2 regions of the Caballeronia sp. PC1 genome follow, and region 2 is predicted to be linked to the other one. Evidence: riboswitches for the same ligand, from Rfam matches in the RefSeq annotation. Region 2 holds a riboswitch; the other holds the start of a gene.
What was found. Region 2 has a riboswitch for glycine ahead of LY284_RS21950 (D-amino acid dehydrogenase). Riboswitches for the same ligand answer to the same signal wherever they lie in the genome.
Positions count from the first base shown of each region.

Region 1: it holds a riboswitch for glycine, as region 2 does, so the genes downstream of both, gcvT (glycine cleavage system aminomethyltransferase GcvT) here and LY284_RS21950 (D-amino acid dehydrogenase) in region 2, are expected to answer to the same signal.

Region 1 covers NZ_JAJUBH010000001.1:2,838,920-2,845,880, forward strand. The annotation lists gene LY284_RS13560 (cytochrome c5 family protein) at 1-525, shown strand, start outside; gene LY284_RS13565 (UvrD-helicase domain-containing protein) at 545-2,632, opposite strand; gene LY284_RS13570 (oxidoreductase) at 2,775-3,821, shown strand; glycine riboswitch at 3,902-4,006, shown strand; glycine riboswitch at 4,018-4,147, shown strand; gene gcvT (glycine cleavage system aminomethyltransferase GcvT) at 4,263-5,387, shown strand; gene gcvH (glycine cleavage system protein GcvH) at 5,450-5,830, shown strand; gene gcvP (aminomethyl-transferring glycine dehydrogenase) at 5,882-6,961, shown strand, end outside.
Region 2 covers NZ_JAJUBH010000002.1:1,286,096-1,296,798, forward strand. The annotation lists gene LY284_RS21925 (lyase family protein) at 36-1,085, opposite strand; gene LY284_RS21930 (hypothetical protein) at 1,069-1,818, opposite strand; gene pcaH (protocatechuate 3,4-dioxygenase subunit beta) at 1,811-2,524, opposite strand; gene LY284_RS21940 (3-oxoacid CoA-transferase subunit B) at 2,521-3,180, opposite strand; partial or broken gene LY284_RS21945 (CoA transferase subunit A) at 3,196-3,891, opposite strand; glycine riboswitch at 4,046-4,130, shown strand; gene LY284_RS21950 (D-amino acid dehydrogenase) at 4,238-5,470, shown strand; gene LY284_RS21955 (heme-binding protein) at 5,519-5,932, shown strand; partial or broken gene LY284_RS38735 (TonB-dependent receptor) at 6,090-7,433, shown strand; gene LY284_RS38740 (TonB-dependent receptor) at 7,412-8,278, shown strand; gene LY284_RS21965 (aldehyde dehydrogenase) at 8,390-9,856, shown strand; gene LY284_RS21970 (GMC family oxidoreductase) at 9,950-10,703, shown strand, end outside.

The DNA.
Region 1 (6,961 bases), on a different contig from region 2:
AAAGGCGCGATGCCCGCACGCGGCGGCACCAGTCCCGACGATTACTCCGACTTCGAGATCGCGCGCGCGGTCGTCTATATGGCGAACGGCAGCGGCGGCAAACTCGCGGAGCCGGCACAACCCGCGCCGGGCGCGGCGGCTTCGGCGCCCGCCGCGGCTTCGGGAGCCGCGGGCGCTGCGGGCGCGCAGGACAATGCGCAGGCGGCGGCAGCCGTCGCGGCGCTCGCATCGGTGCCGCAGACGGCGGCGGCTCCAGCGGGCGGCGGCGCGCAATCCGCCGATGCAGCTCAAGCCGGCAAGGCGCTCTACGAGCAGGTCTGTCAGGCCTGTCACGCGGCCGGCGTGCTCAACGCGCCGAAATTCGGCGACAAAGCCGCCTGGGCGCCGCGCCTCAAGGAGCCGATGGACACCGTCTACAACTACGCGCTGCACGGCAAGGGCGCGATGCCGCCGAAGGGCGGATCGAACGCGCCGGACGCCGATGTCAAGGCAGCCGTCGATTACATGGTGAACGCGTCGAAATAAGCGGGCGCGGGAGGCGATCTCAGTTCTTCTGCAGCATCGCCTTCAACATCGCCATGCGGTCTTTCGGCGACAAAGGCGCTTCTTCCTTGGTCGGCGGCGGGGCGTCGTCGAGCAGCATCTCGGGGATGAAGCGCGACGGCTCGCACACCACCGTCTCCCGCGCGCGCTTGCGCTTCTTGCACCAGTTCAGATGCAGACTGCGCTGTGCCCGCGTGATCGCGACATACATCAGCCGCCGCTCTTCCTCGATGCGCGAATCGTCGACGGGCGCGTCATCGTCCGAACTGCCTCGATGCGGCATGATGCCTTCCTCCACGCCCACCAGAAACACGTGCGGATACTCCAGCCCCTTCGACGCATGCACCGTCGATAGCCGCACCGCGTCCGGATCTTCCTCCTTGCCTTCGAGCATCGACATCAGCGCGACGGTCTGGATCAGGCCGAGCAGGTTTTTGCCTTCGTCGGCGAAACCGTCGGCGGTGTCGTAGCCGGTTTGCTCGACGCCAGGCGCGGCTGCCGGCTTCGTGCCCTTGCGCTTCAGCCATTCGAGGAATTCGAGGACGTTCTGCCATTTCGACTGCGCCTGCCGCTCGTCGTACGCGTCGTAGAGATACGACTCGTAGTGGATGGCTTCCATCATGTCGTCGAGCACTTCGGTCGCGGGATCGCGATCGGCGCGGTCCGACAGACGCCGCATCCACTCGCAGAACGTGCGCAGCGGTTCGACCTGCCGCGCCGACAGCCGCGCCTCGATGCCGCCCATGAACACCGCCTCGAACAGCGATACCTTCGCCGCGCCCGCAAACGCGCCGAGCGCTTCGAGCGTCGTGTTGCCGACACCGCGCCGCGGTGTCGTGATCGCGCGGATGAAGGCGGGATCGTCATCGGGATTGGCGATCAGACGCAGATAGGCGATCAGATCCTTGATCTCGGCCTTGTCGAAGAACGATTGCCCGCCCGAGAGCACATACGGAATGCGCTCGCGCCGCAGCACCTGTTCGAAGATGCGCGCCTGAAAGTTGCCGCGATAGAGAATCGCGTAGTCGCGGAACTGCGTGCGCCGCTCGAACTTGTGCGCGGACAGGCGAAACACGACCGACTCCGCCTCGTGCTCTTCGTCGTTGCAACCGGTGACGGTGATGGTGTCGCCCATGCCGTGTTCCGACCACAGCTTCTTCTCGAACAGCTTCGGATTGTTCGCGATGACGTTGTTCGCCGCCGTCAGAATCCGCACCGTCGAGCGATAGTTCTGCTCCAGCTTGATGACATGCAGCTTCGGAAAATCCTTGCCGAGCTGCGCGAGATTTTCGATGGTCGCGCCGCGCCAGCCGTAGATGGCCTGATCGTCGTCACCCACGGCGGTGAACGCCGCGCGCGGACCGGCCAGCAGCTTCACCAGTTCGTACTGGCACGCGTTGGTGTCCTGATACTCGTCGATGAGCAGATAACGCAAGCGGTTCTGCCACTTGTCGCGCACCTGCTCGTTCTCCGCGAAAAGCTGCGCGGGGCGCAGGATCAGATCGTCGAAATCGAGCGCCTGATACGCGTGCAGCGTCGCGGCATAGCTGCGATACACGATCGCCGCCTGATGCTCGTCCTCATTCGCGGCGAGCACGGACGCCTGATCGGGCGAGACCATCGCGTTCTTCCACAGCGAAATGATCGACTGGATCTTGCGGATCAGACCCTTGTCGGTCGTGCCGAGCTGCTCCTGGACCATGCCGAAGCAGTCGTCCGAATCCATGATGGAGAACTGCGGCTTCAGTCCGACGTGCTCCGCTTCCTGCCGCATGATCTGCACGCCGAGCGAGTGGAACGTGCAGATCGTCAACTGATTGACCGGAATCTTGCGGCCTTCCTTGCCGGGCGTCGTGAGCGTCTTGCCTTCGAGGAGCTTGCCGGTGCGCTCGCGCATTTCGAGCGCGGCCTTGTTCGTGAAGGTGAGCGCGGCGATGTGCTTCGGCTCGAAGCCGCGCCCTTCGATCAGATGCGCGATCTTCTGCGTGATCACGCGCGTCTTGCCGCTGCCCGCGCCGGCGAGCACGAGACAGGGACCATCGAGATAGCGCACGGCTTCGCTTTGCGCGGCGTTCAGACCTGCGGACATCGTGTTGAGCTTGGAAATTTGGCGCGCGCGGCGAGGCCGGCGCATGGAGGAGAGCGCGATGTTAACACGATAGAACCGGCGCGGTTCCGGCCCTCGTTCGTGCCACAATATCCGATCGAATTCACGACAGGACGCTGCCCGCATGAGCACACCACTTAAAGTTGGCGTAATGGGCTATGGCCTCGCCGGCGCGACGTTTCACGCGCCCGTCATCGAGCACTGCGGCCGGGCCGAAGTCGCGGCCATCGCGACGAGCCAGGCCGAGCGCGCGCAGGCGGACTATCCGAACGCACGCATCGTGGCGGATTTCGACGCGCTCGTCGGCATCGACGAAATCGAGGCCGTGGTCATCGCGACGCCGAACGACACGCACTTCGATCTCGCGCATCGTGCGTTGTCGGCGGGCAAGCATGTCGTCGTCGATAAACCCGTGACGCTGTCCGCGCGCGACGCCCGCACGCTCGCCGATCTCGCGCAGCAACGGGGCTTGCTGTTCGCGCCGTTCCACAATCGCCGCTGGGACGGCGATTTCATGACGGTGCGCGCGCTGATCGAGAGCGGGCGGCTCGGGCGCGTCACCCATTACGAATCGCATTTCGACCGGTTTCGCCCGAAGGTGCCGCAGCGCTGGCGCGAGGAGGCGGAGCGCGGCGGTGGCTTGCTGTTCGATCTGGGGCCGCATCTGATCGATCAGGCGCTGACGCTGTTCGGCGCGCCGCAGACGGTCACGGCGTTTGTGAAGGCGCATCGCGATCACGCGCACGCGCCGGATTACGTGCATCTCGTGCTCGGCTACGGCGACAAGGAAGTGATCCTGCACGCGAGCGCGCTCGCGGCGCTGGAGCCGCCGCGTTTCGCGATCCACGGCACGCGCGGCAGTTACGTGAAAAACGGGCTGGATACGCAGGAAGACCAGTTGCGCGCGGGCATGCGGCCGGGCAATCCTGAATTCGCGAAGAATCCGCCGGGCTTGCTGCGCGAAGTCGATGGCGATCTCGATCTGCGCCACGAATTCGCGACGAAAGACGGCGCGTATGTGGAGTTTTATCGCGCGCTGGCGGCGTCGATTCAGGAGGGCAAGCCGTTCCCGGTGTCGCCGCAGGACGCGGTGGATACGATGACGATTATTGAGCTGGCGATTGAGAGTGATCGGGAGGGGAGACGGGTGGTGTTCGAGCGGCTCGGCTGAATCCCTGCCGGCGGGTGCGCGCCGTCCATCGGATGCCCCCGAATCCGTTTGACAACCCGAAATCGGTCGCGTAAATTCTGCCGCACGCGTCGGGAGAGCGCGTGGCCTGTCGTCGCAACGAAAAAGGCCGCGCCGCCGAAGGGGCATACCCGCAAACTCTCAGGCAAAAGGACCGACGGCGTCGAGGAACGAAGTTTTCTCGCACTCTGGAGAGCGGCAGCGGCTTCATCGAAGCCAGTTGCCCACCGAAGGGGCGCGCGATGAATCGCAGCACGACCGTGCACGGTTCGCGCAATCTCTCAGGTACCGAGGACAGAGGGGTCACGCATCGCAACCGCTCGCGGCATGAGCCTTGCGCGCTGCTTCCGGCAGCACGAAGGCGCATCCGATAAGCGAATACTGCGCTGCGTGGCCTTTTTTGTTTCGCGAACCGAGGCCCCGATGACTTCACTTCAACAGACGCCCCTGCACGCCGCCCACCTCGCGCTCAACGCGCGCATGGTCGATTTCGGCGGCTGGGACATGCCCGTCAACTACGGTTCGCAGATCGACGAGCATCGCGCGGTGCGCACCGACGCCGGCATGTTCGACGTGTCTCACATGCGCGTCGTCGATTTCGAAGGCGAGGCCGTCCGCGAATTCTTCAGGTACGCAATCGCCAATAACGTCGATAAGCTCACGACGCCCGGCCGCGCCCTCTATTCGTGCCTGCTCAACGGCAACGGCGGCGTCATCGACGATCTGATCGTCTACTACTTCTCCGAAACGAGTTTCCGCGTCGTCGTGAATGCGGGCACGGCGGAGAAGGACATCGCCTGGTTCGGTCAGTTGAATGCCGAGGGCGAGTTCAATCTTTCCATCACGCCGCGCCGCGATCTCGCGATCATCGCCGTGCAGGGCCCGAACGCGCGCGAAAAAACCTGGCAAGTGCTGCCCGACGCGCGCGCGCAAACGCAGGACATCAAGCCGTTCAACGCCGTCACGGTTCAGTCCGCGACATTCGGCGAACTGATGCTCGCGCGCACCGGTTACACCGGCGAAGACGGTTTCGAGATCGTCGTCCCGGCGACGCATGTCGAAGCCCTGTGGAACGCGCTCGCCGATGCAGGCGTGAAGCCCGCCGGCCTCGGCGCGCGCGACACGCTGCGTCTCGAAGCGGGCATGAATCTCTACGGGCAGGACATGGACGACGACGTATCGCCGCTCGACGCCGGCCTCGCGTGGACCGTCGATCTGAAAACGGAACGCGATTTCGTCGGCCGCAGCGCGCTGGAGGCGAACGGCTCGAAGGCGGGCTTCGTCGGGCTCGTGCTCATCAAGGAAAACGGCAAGGCGGGCGGCGTGCTGCGCGCGCATCAGAAAGTCGTGACGCAACAAGGCGAGGGCGAGATCACGAGCGGCACGTTTTCGCCGTCGATGCAGGAATCGATCGCGTTCGCGCGCGTGCCGACGGGTGTTGCCGCGGGCGACACGGTGCAGGTCGTCATCCGCGACAAACAGCTTCCCGCGCGCGTGGTAAAACTTCCGTTCGTGCGCAACGGCAAGGTTCTGGTCGAACTTTCGTAACGCCGTCGCGCCCGTTCCCTCCTATCAAGAAACTCACGAAAGAACCACGCAAGGAGCATTCAATGAGCATCCCGGCCGATCTGAAATACACCGAATCGCACGAATGGGTCCGCACCGAAGCCGACGGCACGCTGACCGTCGGCATCACCGATCACGCGCAGGAAGCGCTCGGTGACATCGTGTTCGTCGAACTGCCGGCCGCGGGCAAGACCGTCGCGGCGGGCGATGCGATCGCCGTCATCGAATCGGTGAAGGCCGCCTCCGATATCTACGCACCGGTCTCGGGCGAAGTGGTCGCGTCGAACGATGCGCTCACGTCCGCGCCGGATCAGGTCAACGGCGCGCCGTACGAAAGCTGGCTCTTCAAGATCAAGCCGTCGGGCGACGCCGGTCTCGACAAGCTGCTCGACGCCGAAGGCTACGGCAAGTCGATCGGCGAATAATCTATCTCACGGACGAAGGCCGCCGCGCCTTCGTCGTCAGCAGGAATTCACATGAAGCTCGAACACCCGGATCGCCTGATGAACCGCACCCCCTTGTCACTCGCCGCGCTCGAATGCCACGACGCATTCGCCGAGCGGCACATCGGCCCCGATGAAAAAGACCAGCGCGCGATGCTCGATGCGCTTGGCTTCGCGTCGCGCGCGGCCTTCATCGACGCGGTGATTCCTGAATCGATCCGCCGCAAGGAAACGCTGCCGCTCGGCGCGTTCACGCAGCCCAAGAGCGAGGCCGAAGCGCTCGCCTACCTGCGCAAGCTGGCGGACGAGAATCTGGTGTTCCGGACTTACATCGGCCAGGGTTATTACGGCACGCACACGCCGGCGGTGATCCTGCGCAACGTGCTCGAAAATCCGGCGTGGTACACGGCTTATACGCCGTATCAGCCGGAGATTTCGCAAGGGCGTCTCGAAGCGCTCCTGAACTTCCAGCAGATGGTGATGGACCTGACGGGTCTCGCGATGGCGAACGCATCGCTGCTCGACGAAGCCACCGCCGCCGCCGAGGCGATGACGCTGCTGCAGCGCGTCGGCAAGCCGAAATCGAACGTCTTCTATGTGGCGGACGATGTTTTGCCGCAGACCATCGAAGTGGTGCAGACGCGTGCGAAGCCGGCGGGCATCGAAGTGAAGGTCGGACCGGCCGCGGATGCCGCGAGCGCGAACGCGTTCGGCGTGCTGCTGCAATATCCCGGCGCGAACGGCGACGTGCGCGACTATCGCGAACTGGCGGAAAAGATTCACGCGGCGGGCGGTCATGTGGTCGCGGCGGCGGATCTGCTCGCGCTCGCGCTCATCACGCCGCCGGGCGAATGGGGCGCGGATGTGGCCATCGGCAATACGCAGCGGTTCGGCGTGCCGGTCGGCTTCGGCGGCCCGCACGCGGCGTACATGGCCGTGCGCGACGAATTCAAGCGCCAAATGCCGGGCCGTCTCGTCGGCGTGACGGTCGATGCGCAAGGCAATCCCGCGCTGCGTCTCGCGCTGCAAACGCGCGAACAGCACATTCGCCGCGAAAAAGCGACGTCGAATGTCTGCACGGCGCAGGCGCTGCTCGCGATCATGGCGAGCATG
Region 2 (10,703 bases):
GTTTAGAAGTTCGCGGACGATGCCTTCGCTTTCGCCTATGTCATTCCCAAGGCGGAAGCCGCGAGATTGCAAGCTATGGCATCTCCATCGATTTGGAGGCCTTCGATCGTAACGACCATCGAGCCTATTGCTCCGGCGGCGATGGAAAAGAGATCCGCCAGAATTGAAGCCTCTGTCTGCCATCCACCGAGCCCCCGCTCCTGTTCCTGGGGAAGGCCCCCCAGCAATGTGGCAACCAGTCCGGGCGCGCGATGCGCAGCGGATAGAGCGACTTGGCAGCCTGTCGGGTTCCGTTTGTGCGGCATCGCAGAGGACCCGCCACGGCCCGGGACGACCGGCTCAAGAGCTTCCCGAATATGGTCCTGCGACAGCAAGGCGATATCCTTTGCCATTTTGCCAACGGTGCCAACCAGGATGCCGACGCTCGTGCCGATCGCGGCCACGGCGATTCTGCGGCTATGCCAAGGAGGCGCAGGTTTCAGCTGCAACGCGCTGGATAGCCGGCGCGCGACCGCAGAGCCTCTGCCCGACATGCCTGCCCGCGTCCCCGAGGCCCCGCCAAGCTGAACGCATATGTACGCGCCGGCGTCGGCTCGCATGCGCGCCGCTGCCTCGGCGATCCCCGCACGCCATTGGGCGATCCGCAGTCCAAAAGATATTGGCATCGCATTCTGCATCAACGTCCTGCCTACGGCAGGCACGCGGCGATAGTTTTCCGCCAAGGCTGTCAGGGCAAGGTCGAGACGATCGGCATCGTCGATCAGCAATGCGGAGGCTTCTCTCGCCTGCATCATCATCACCGTGTCAGCCAGGTCCTGACTGGTCGCGCCCTTGTGGACCGCCATCGCCGTCTCTGGCGCCATCGCCGAACGGATCCTGCCGATCAGCGGTATCGCGAGCGTACCTGCGAACGCAGCCTCGTCGGCGAGGATTTGAGGGTCGATGGCGAGCGACGCGCAGACGGCGCCGATCTCATCGGCGACGCGTTCCTCGATGATCGCTTCTGCGGCTTGAGCCTGCGCCAATGCAGCCTCAAATTCCAGGGCGTGTTTGACGGTCGAGCGGTCGTCATAGACCGCCAGCATCGCCGGCGTTGTCGCTGAACGATCGTGAAGGAGCCTGCTCACAGCGAAAAGAAGACCGTCTCTGCATCACCTTGGATGTGAATATCGAGCCACCAGACTCCATCATCGCGCTGGCGCGCAACAAGCGTCGATCGACGGTCCGATGGCACAAGGGAGAGGATGGCATCTGTGTCGTTGCCTTCTGCGCCGTCGAAATACAGGCGTGTGCAAAGTCTTCGCAGCACCCTCTCGCGAAGATCGATAACGCGATGTGGGGAGCTTGGAGCGAATTGCCTGGTCCGGGCACGCGGCCCGGGAAAACAGTGCGGAAGCGATACACGCCGGATTCGTCGGTAGCGCATCGGCCGAACCCTATGAACTCCGGATCGAGTGGAATTTCGGCTCGCTTATCCGCCCCTCCGGAATATCTTCCCGACGCGTTGGCTTGCCAACTTTCTACCAATGCGTCTGAAATCGGGTCGCCATTTCCGTCGAGAATCTGGCCAGCAATGTCTATCACATCCCCTCTGGGAGCGCCCGTTCGCGTCGGGCGATTCAGAACATAGTGATCATCCGCGAAGAGCTCCGGTCGGGCTCCCAGATCTGACAGTCCCACCAAGTCAGCGCCGCCTTTCCAAGGCAGACCGTAGTGGAAGAAGGGGCCTACAGTCTGCCAAGGAGTTTGACCGAATAATCGAGGATCCTGGTTATCGAACCGCGCAGACGCTTTACGCTTTTCCAAGTCGTTATCCATTGGCAGTACCCTCGAAGGGCGTCTGCATTGCCCCCTTCAGCACGATGTCAAAACGGTATCCGAGCGCCCAGTTGGCGATGGTCGTGTCGATATCAAACCGGCAGATGAGGCGATTGCGATACGGCATCGGAACCGCATTCGCGATCGGATCGATCTCGATCAATGGATCGTCAGGAAAGTAGATTTGGGTGACGAGACGAGTGGCGAAGGCGGGGCCAAGCAACGACAGGTGAATATGAGCCGGGCGCCATGCATTGTGATGGTTACCCCAAGGGTAAGCTCCGGGCCGGATGGTCGTGAAGGAATACCAGCCCTGATCATCGGTAATCACCCGACCAGCTCCGGTGAAGTTCGGATCGAGCGGCGCGTCCCAATTATCGTTGCGATGGATATACCGCCCGGCCGCGTTCGCCTGCCAGATTTCGACGATGGTGTTTGGTACCGGACGACCACTGTCATCCAGCACCCTGCCAGAGATGCGGATGCGCTGGCCATGGGGAGCAGATCCATGTTGCGACGTTAGGTCTACCTCGGCTTGACCCATAAGAGCGCTCCAGCAACCGCTGGGGCCGCTCACCTCAGTCAAAGTCTGCGGAGCGTTGACCAAGGGGTGACGCGGACTACGCAATCCGGTCGAGCGATACTCTGGGTAGAGGAGTGGTGGCAAGCCCGCGTCGTCAGGCGCATATGCGATGTCCGTTGTCACAGGCAATTCTCCCGGAGCTTGCCCAGAAAGAGAGGGGCATTCGTCTTGGAAGCGATTTCCTCGACGCAGACGGATGGTGCCATGTCGAGCAGCGCAAGCACTCCGGCTTGCGGGTCTAACTCCATCACCCCGAGGTCCGTAATGATCAGATCAACCACCGACCTGCCGGTCAGGGGCAGAGTACATTTCTGGACGATCTTGGGCGCGCCATCCTTGGACGTATGATCCATGACGACCACCACCCGCTTGACGCCTGCAACCAGATCCATCGCTCCTCCGATCCCCTTCACCATCTTGCCCGGAATGGTCCAGTTGGCGAGGTCGCCATTCGACGCGACTTGCATGCCTCCCAGGATGGCCATGTCGATGTGCCCGCCCCTGATCATGGCGAAGCTGTCGGCAGACGAGAAAAAACTCGAAGTCGGCAGCGTGGTGACTGTCTCCTTGCCGGCATTGATCAAGTCTGCATCAGCTTCATCAGCGAACGGGTAAGGGCCCACTCCGAGCATGCCATTTTCGCTTTGCAGCGTGACGGTCACGTTTTCGGGGACATGGTTGGCAACCAGCGTAGGGATGCCGATTCCGAGATTTACGTAAAATCCGTCCTTGAGTTCTCGAGCAGCGCGCGCTGCCATCTGATCGCGCGACCAAGCCATCATGCAGGCTCCGAGAGCGCGAATCGTCAGCTTTTCGATCTTCTTCTCGAGGCCCGTCGCTCGAACAATCCGATCGACGTAAATGCCGGGCGTATGCACTTCATCCGGGTCGATGGCGCCAGCTGGCACGATCTCCTCGACCTCGGCGACCGTCACCCGTCCGGCTGTCGCCATGATCGGGTTGAAATTCCGCGCTGTCTTTCGAAAAACCAGATTGCCTTCGGGATCAGACCGCCAAGCCTTGACTATCGAAAGATCAGCTTTCAGCCAGCGCTCTCGAATATATTCATCGCCGTCGAAAGTTTCGACAGGCTTGTCTTGCGCGACGACGGTTCCTACCCCGGTCCGGGTATAGAATGCCGCAATGCCGGCGCCGCCGGCGCGAATGCGCTCGGCTAACGTACCTTGCGGATTCAGCTCAAGTTCGATGTCACCATCCAGGAACTGCCGCTCAAAAAGACGATTGTCGCCAATATACGATGCGATCATGCGACTGATCTGCCTGCTTTGCAGCAGCTGCCACAGACCAAAGCCTTCTGCGCCCGCGTTGTTCGAAATCACTGTAAGCCCTCGGGTACCGCTTCGATAAAGCTCCGCGATAAGGTTCTCCGGGTTTCCGCAAAGGCCAAAGCCACCCGACATGATCGACATTCCGTCGAACAGCAAACCCTCAAGCGCTTCGGACGCGCTGCCTCGAATTTTTGAAAGCATTATAAGCCTCGGAACTGTTCGGAATTTTCCTTCGAACCTTATCCTTCGCATCGGCATGGAGCTGCTGCTTTTGACGATATGTGAAGGACGTTTGCGGTTTCGTCATTCTCGGTCGTCCGAATTGACTTGAGCGCACATTTCCAGGCAGGCCAGACTTGCCATTGCGGGAGAGACCGTTCGCCGGCGCCGAAGGAGCAACCGCCCCGGAAACTCTCAGGCAAAAGGACCGCAGGGCATCAAGATATCTGGAGAGTGGCGCCCGCCTGGGTGCCCGCCGACGGGATAGCGATCTCAGGCACAGCGGACAGATGGGGCGCATCCACCACCTTTTGGGGAGCGGCTCCCAGTGGCACGTATTAGCATCATCGGCGCCGGCATTACCGGCGTAACAACCGCCTACAGCTTGGCTGTCCGCGGTCATGAAGTCACCGTCTACGATCGTCGCCGCTATCCGGCGATGGTCACCTCATTTGCCAACGGTGGCCAGCTCTCCGCAAGCAATGCCGAAGTCTGGAACAGCTGGGCCACCATCGCAAAGGGTATGAGATGGCTCTTGAAAAATGACGCGCCGTTGTTGCTGAACCTCAAGCCCGGCCTTCACAAATACGGGTGGCTCGCCGAGTTTTGCGGCAATATCTTTCGGCACGAAAGAAACACGATCGCGACCGTTCGTCTCGCACTCGACGCGCGAAGGCATATGTTCACCATTGCGGAAGCAGAGGGCATCGATTTCGATCTGAAGCGATGCGGAATCCTTCATCTCTACCACAATGAACAGGAGTTTCGTGCTGCCGAAGTGGGCAACGCCCTCCTCCTCAAGGGCGGGCTCGAAAGGCACGCAGTGTCAGCTGGAGAAATGCGCGCGATCGAGCCGAGCCTGCAAGGCGCTCTTCACGCCGGATTCTTCACCCCGGGGGACGCCACGGGCGACATCCACAAGTTCACACGCGGGCTCGCAGATGCGTGTGCACGCCGAGGCGTGATTTTCAAGTTTGGAGCTGCTGTCCGGCGAGTGGAGATACAGAACCGGATTTGTACCATCAGCTTGACCGATGACGAGAGTGGTCGGCCGATCGCCTCTCAGACAGCTGATGCCATCGTTGTCTGCGCAGGGGTTGAAAGCCGAGAAATCGCCAGAAAGCTCGGCGAGAAAGTAAACATTTATCCGGTGAAGGGCTATTCCATCACTGTAAACTTGAGAGACGAGCAGAGCCGAACAGCTGCACCGAGTGTCAGCCTGCTCGACGACGCTGCGAAGATCGTCACAAGCCGCCTCGGTCCAGATCGATTCCGGGTGGCCGGCACCGCAGAGTTCAATGGGTTCAACCTAGATATTCGCGCTGACCGGATCCGCCCGTTGCTGCGCTGGTCGGAACGCCTGTTCCCCAAAATGGATACTGACAGCGTCACCCCATGGGCAGGCCTGCGCCCCATGACGCCCGATATGCTGCCTGTTGTCAGGCCGGGGAGAGTGCGTGGCGTCTACTACAACACCGGCCACGGCCATCTTGGCTGGACGCTTTCCGCTGCAACTGCCGAGATGATCGCCATGCGCCTGGACAGCGACTTCGCCGCGTAGCTTCGATCCACATTATTCATCAGAAGGATTTCGAGAATGATCCTAAGCTTGAAGCAAGCCCAGAATATTGCACTTCGCACTCTCAAGGCCGGTGCCGAAAAAGGACTGAAGCCGCTATGCGTAGCCGTGCTCGATCCGGGAGGTCATACAATAGTCCTGCACCGAGCGGACGGCGCGTCGCATCTTCGACCAGCAATTGCTATCGCGAAGGCGGCCGGCGCCTTGAATCTCGGCGTCTCTTCCCGCTCGATCGCGGCGATCGCGGCCGAACGACCGACATTTTTCAACTCGCTCGTAGGCATAGCGCCTCTCGGTATGGTGCCGGCCGCCGGAGGAGTGATCGTGGTTGACAGCGACGGCCAGACACTGGGTGCCGTCGGCGTTACCGGCGACACCTCGGACAATGACGAAGCTTGTGCACTTGCGGGCATCGAAGAGGCAAATCTGTTCGCGAAGGACTGATCATTGCCCGCGCAACGCGGCAAAGGTATTTCACATAAGTGCAATGATTGAAGAGAGATTGGCAAAAGCAGCGAGGAGGACGTTCGCCTTATGAAGTTGGACAGGCAGCTGGCGCGGCATGCGTACGGCTCCTTCCAGCAAATAATAAGGGGGGTTTATGTCTCGGTCGAATAGAACGAACGGGTCGGTAGCGGCCCTGCTTGCCGCTACTGTTCTGGCCGGATCGGCGACGCCAGCCTTCGGGCAGGCGACACCCGAGGCGCCTCAAGATTCTTCCGCGTCCTCATCGGGCGGATCGCTCGACATTGTCGTTACCGCCCGCAAGCGCGAAGAACGCCTCCAGGATATCCCGGTGGCGGTCTCGGCGATCGGCGGAGCTGCCCTCGAACAGAAGGGCATCGACAATGTGACAAACCTGATCGGGACGGTTCCGAGCCTCTTCACCAGCCAGAACCAGGCGTTCGGGCCGCTTCCCAACCAGACCTATCTCGTACTTCGCGGCGTCGGAGCGGCGGCATCCAACGATCCCGCTGTCGGAACCTTCGTCGATGGCGTCTATCAACCGAGCCTGGCATTCGACACTGGCTTCCTCGACTTGGAGCGCATCGAGGTTTTGCGTGGGCCGCAAGGTACCCTTTTTGGCAGAAACACCGAAGGCGGTGCACTGAACATTGTGACCGCGAAGCCCGACGGCACCTTTCGTGGGAAGCTGCGCGCAGAATATGCGGACTTCAATAGCGTTCGCCTCGGCGCGAGTTTCAGCGGCCCATTGGTGGAGGACAAGCTCTTCGCTAGCCTTTCTGGTCAATATTACAGCACCGATGGCTACATCCACAACCTGACCATCGACAAGGATCAGGATACGCTTCGCAGCCTGGCCGGGCGCTTCGTGCTTCGCGCATTGCCCACCGAAGACTTCGAGATCATTCTCCGACTGGATGGTTCTCGCAACAGAAACGGTTATCTCGGTTACGGCGTCGTGGACGACGGCGCGAAGCGTTATGCCACACTCGATGATCGCAAGGTTGTCTCGCCCGACACGAGCTTTGGCGGCTCTCTAACCATGTCGTACGATCTTCCGGCGTTTACGATCAAGTCGATCACCGGATATCAGCACGTAAAGACCGAATTCTGGTACGACTTTGATGGATATTCGGACCCCGACAACTTTCAGGACCAGCGCACGACCCAGTCAGCACTCTCCGAAGAACTTCGTTTCGAGTCGAGGAGCGGCGGGTCTTTCACATGGCTTGGCGGATTGTACGCCTTTCAGGATATCCACGAACAGAACCGCAATTTCGCCTTGTCTGGCTGTACGATCTGCGCCTTTCCGCCGATTTTCAATCCCGCCAACGACGTGCGGGAAGCGACGAGGTTGCGGCGTCGCGGCTGGGCCGCTTTCGGTCAAGTCGGCTACAAGTTCAACGATCGCTTCGAGCTGACTGTCGGCGGGCGATATGGCTGGGAGCGGACGCGGGCATTCCAGCAGGGCGTCGTGATCGTGCCGGCTGTGGGCGCGAACGACGCGTTCAGCGGAGTCACGTCAAAAGCTTCAGCAATTTCTCGCCGTCCGCTTCATTCTCCGTTCACTGGACGCCTGATGTCATGACTTACGCGACTGTGTCGCGAGGTTATCGCTCAGGCGGCTTTGACAAATATCCGGGTAGCAGTGCAGCCGTTGGGATCGCTTTCGACAACGAAAAGTCGACCAATTATGAGGTGGGGCTGAAAGCGTCGCTCTTTGACCGACACCTGATCGCCAGCGTTGCTGGTTTCATCGTTCAGGTGGACGACATGCAGCTGGCTTCTGTTGCCATCAGCCCGGTCACCGGTCTCCCTGTCGGTGTCACTGCCAATGTCGGTGCCTCCCGTAACCGCGGGTTCGAGTTCGAAGCAACCGCCATGCCGTTCCGCGGATTCAAGATTCGCGGGAACGCTGCATATACCGACGCGCGCTTCACCTCTATTACGAGCCCGGTAGGATCCCATCTGACCGGCGATGCGTTGCCTTATGTCCCCAAGTGGACTGCTTCAGGCGGCGCAGATTACACTGTCTCGATCGGTGACACTGAACTCAATCTCGCAGCCGACTATCGTTATGTGGGGCCGTATTATTCCGGTAACGGGGCTCCTCCGTTTGATCCGATCCTGCAGGTTCAATCCTATGACCAGCTCGACCTCCGCGCCAGTCTGAAGAGAGACCGATGGGAGCTGACCGTTTACGTCGACAATGTGACGGACAACTTCAACATTACACGCCGGTTCGCACCGCCGTTCCAACCGTTCACCCGCGCCTCGGTGCTTCCACCTCGCAAGTTTGGCGTGAAGCTGAACTACAGCTGGTGAACATCCGCCGCCGGCCTCACTGGCCGGCGGCTTTGACCACTCAGGAATCGTGTCCTTGTTAAGGAGCGTCGGCCCGCAGCGAAACGCTGCTTCGCTGTCAAAGGATTTGCCGTGACCGAGATCGACATGACGAGCTTTGATGGAATTATCGGGAGCCTGACCCCGATGAGCGGCGAAGTCATCGACTGGACGAGCCCGACCGCTCCGGACAGAGCCCTTCAGTTTCGCGCCGGCGGACACGCTGATGTCGAGCGGGCCGTCGGTTCAGCGGGTCGAGCTGCTGGTTTGTGGCACCGGCTCGCGCCGAGTGAACGGCGAATGGCGATGCTGCGGTGGGGCGACGCAATAGAGGCCGCCGCCGAGCGCATCGGCATGCTCGACTGTGTCGACATGGGCAAACCGATAGCCGTTGCGACGATGGAAGCCTGCGTTGCCGCTCACATTGTGCGCTGGTACGCTCAGGCAATCGACAAGGCTTGCGGAGAAGTCATTGCGTCGTCGCGCGAGGCGATCTCTCTGTCGCTGAGAGTGCCCTACGGTGTCGTTGGCGCGATGGTCTCGTGGAATTACCCAAGTATAAACGCCGCCATGAAAGTTGGGCCAGCACTCGCGGCCGGCAATGGCATGGTGCTGAAACCGTCCGAGATTTCGCCCCGCTCCGCGATACTGATTGGCACCCTCGCCGAAGAGGCGGGCATCCCCGTCGGTCTGCTGTCTGTCCTCCCTGGCGGAGCGGCGACGGGCGCAGCGCTCTGCAGCCATCCCGGGGTTGCAATGCTTGCCTTCACGGGCTCGACCCAGACGGGCCGCTCTGTCGCCAAGCTCGCGGCCGAGCGGCTCGTGCCTGCTATCATCGAGGCCGGAGGAAAGAACGCGATCGTGGTTCTTGACGACATGACCGACTATCAGGGCATAGCCATCGACGCTGTAGCGGAAGCATATGCAAATAGCGGTCAGCTTTGCGTCGCCCGCTCAAAAATCCTCGTCCCAAGCGATCGTATTGACCAATTCTCGGACGCTCTCGTAGCCGCTGCAGCAGATTTCTTGCCGGGTGATCCTCTCGAGCCGAACACAAAATTCGGGCCCTTGGCGTCCAAGGCTCATTCGGACAGGATCCGATCGGCAGTCGACATGGCCCTCGGTCGCGGCGAACAAGTCATCCGCGATGGTCGTCCCGTGCAGCACGACATGCTGAATCATTCGCTGACAGTGGTCAGAGCGGATGACCCAACATCGCCGATATTGCGAGATGAATATTTCGGTCCGATCCTTGCAGTCGTTCCATATGATAGCATCTCCGATGCCGTGAGACTGGCCGGCCTCGGCGGCTACGGGTTGGCGATGACGCTCTGGACCGGCGAGTTGGCTCGAGCCAACATGTTACGGCAGGAACTCTGCGTCGGTCATTTGAAGATCAAGTCCGTCGCTGGTCAGGACTCGGCGACTGGTCTGGCGCTTCCACTGGAGCCTGCCGGTCAGTCCGGCTACGGAATCGAGTTCGGCGTTGACGCTCTCTCCAGCTACAGCCGTCGGATGGCCGTGGAGCAAATTGGCTGCCTCGCGCCGCTGGATCGCTAGCCACCGCCGACATCGCAGATCGGCCCAAGCGCCAAATCTGTTTGCGACTACCGCAAAGTCCAACTTTCCGAGGTGCGCTAGAGCGGCCTTCACATGGAGGGCATTGTGCAAGATATTAGAACTACGGACTTTATCGTCGTTGGGGGCGGTTCGAGTGGCGCGGTGGTCGCATCTCGGCTAAGCGAAGAGAAGCGTTTTGAGGTCGCGTTGCTCGAAGCCGGCGGGTGGGACAGCTCGCCTTTCATTCGGATTCCGGCGGGCTCGATCAAAGCGATCATGAATCCTGAGTACAACTGGTTCTATCAAGCGGAACCGGATGCCTCACGAAACGATCGAGCAGACATGTGGCCGGCCGGCAAAGTCCTCGGCGGCGGCTCGTCGATCAACGGGATGATGTATGTTCGCGGCAATCGCGGCGATTATGATCAATGGGCTCAGCTCGGCTGCAAGGGCTGGTCCTATGACGACGTGCTTCCGTTCTTTAACAAGGCCGAGACGAACGAAAACGGCGGCTCGCGCTTTCGCGGCGACAAGGGCCCTCTGCGCGTATCGAATGCCCGCCTATCGACCACGTTGGCCGACGCATTCATCGCTTCTGGCGTACGTGCGGGGATTCCGCACAATCCGGATACCAACGGTGCCGAGCAAGAGGGTATCGGCCCCTGCCAAGCCACCCAGAACAAGGGTTGGCGACATTCAACGGCACGCGCCTATCTGGCCAAGGCGAAGCGCCGATCCAATCTGAAGGTCGAGACGCATTTCATGGTCAGTCGGGTACTGATCGAGAAAGGCCGCGCGATCGGCGTCGAAGGCGTTCAGAACGGGCGCACGGTTCGCTACTTGGCAA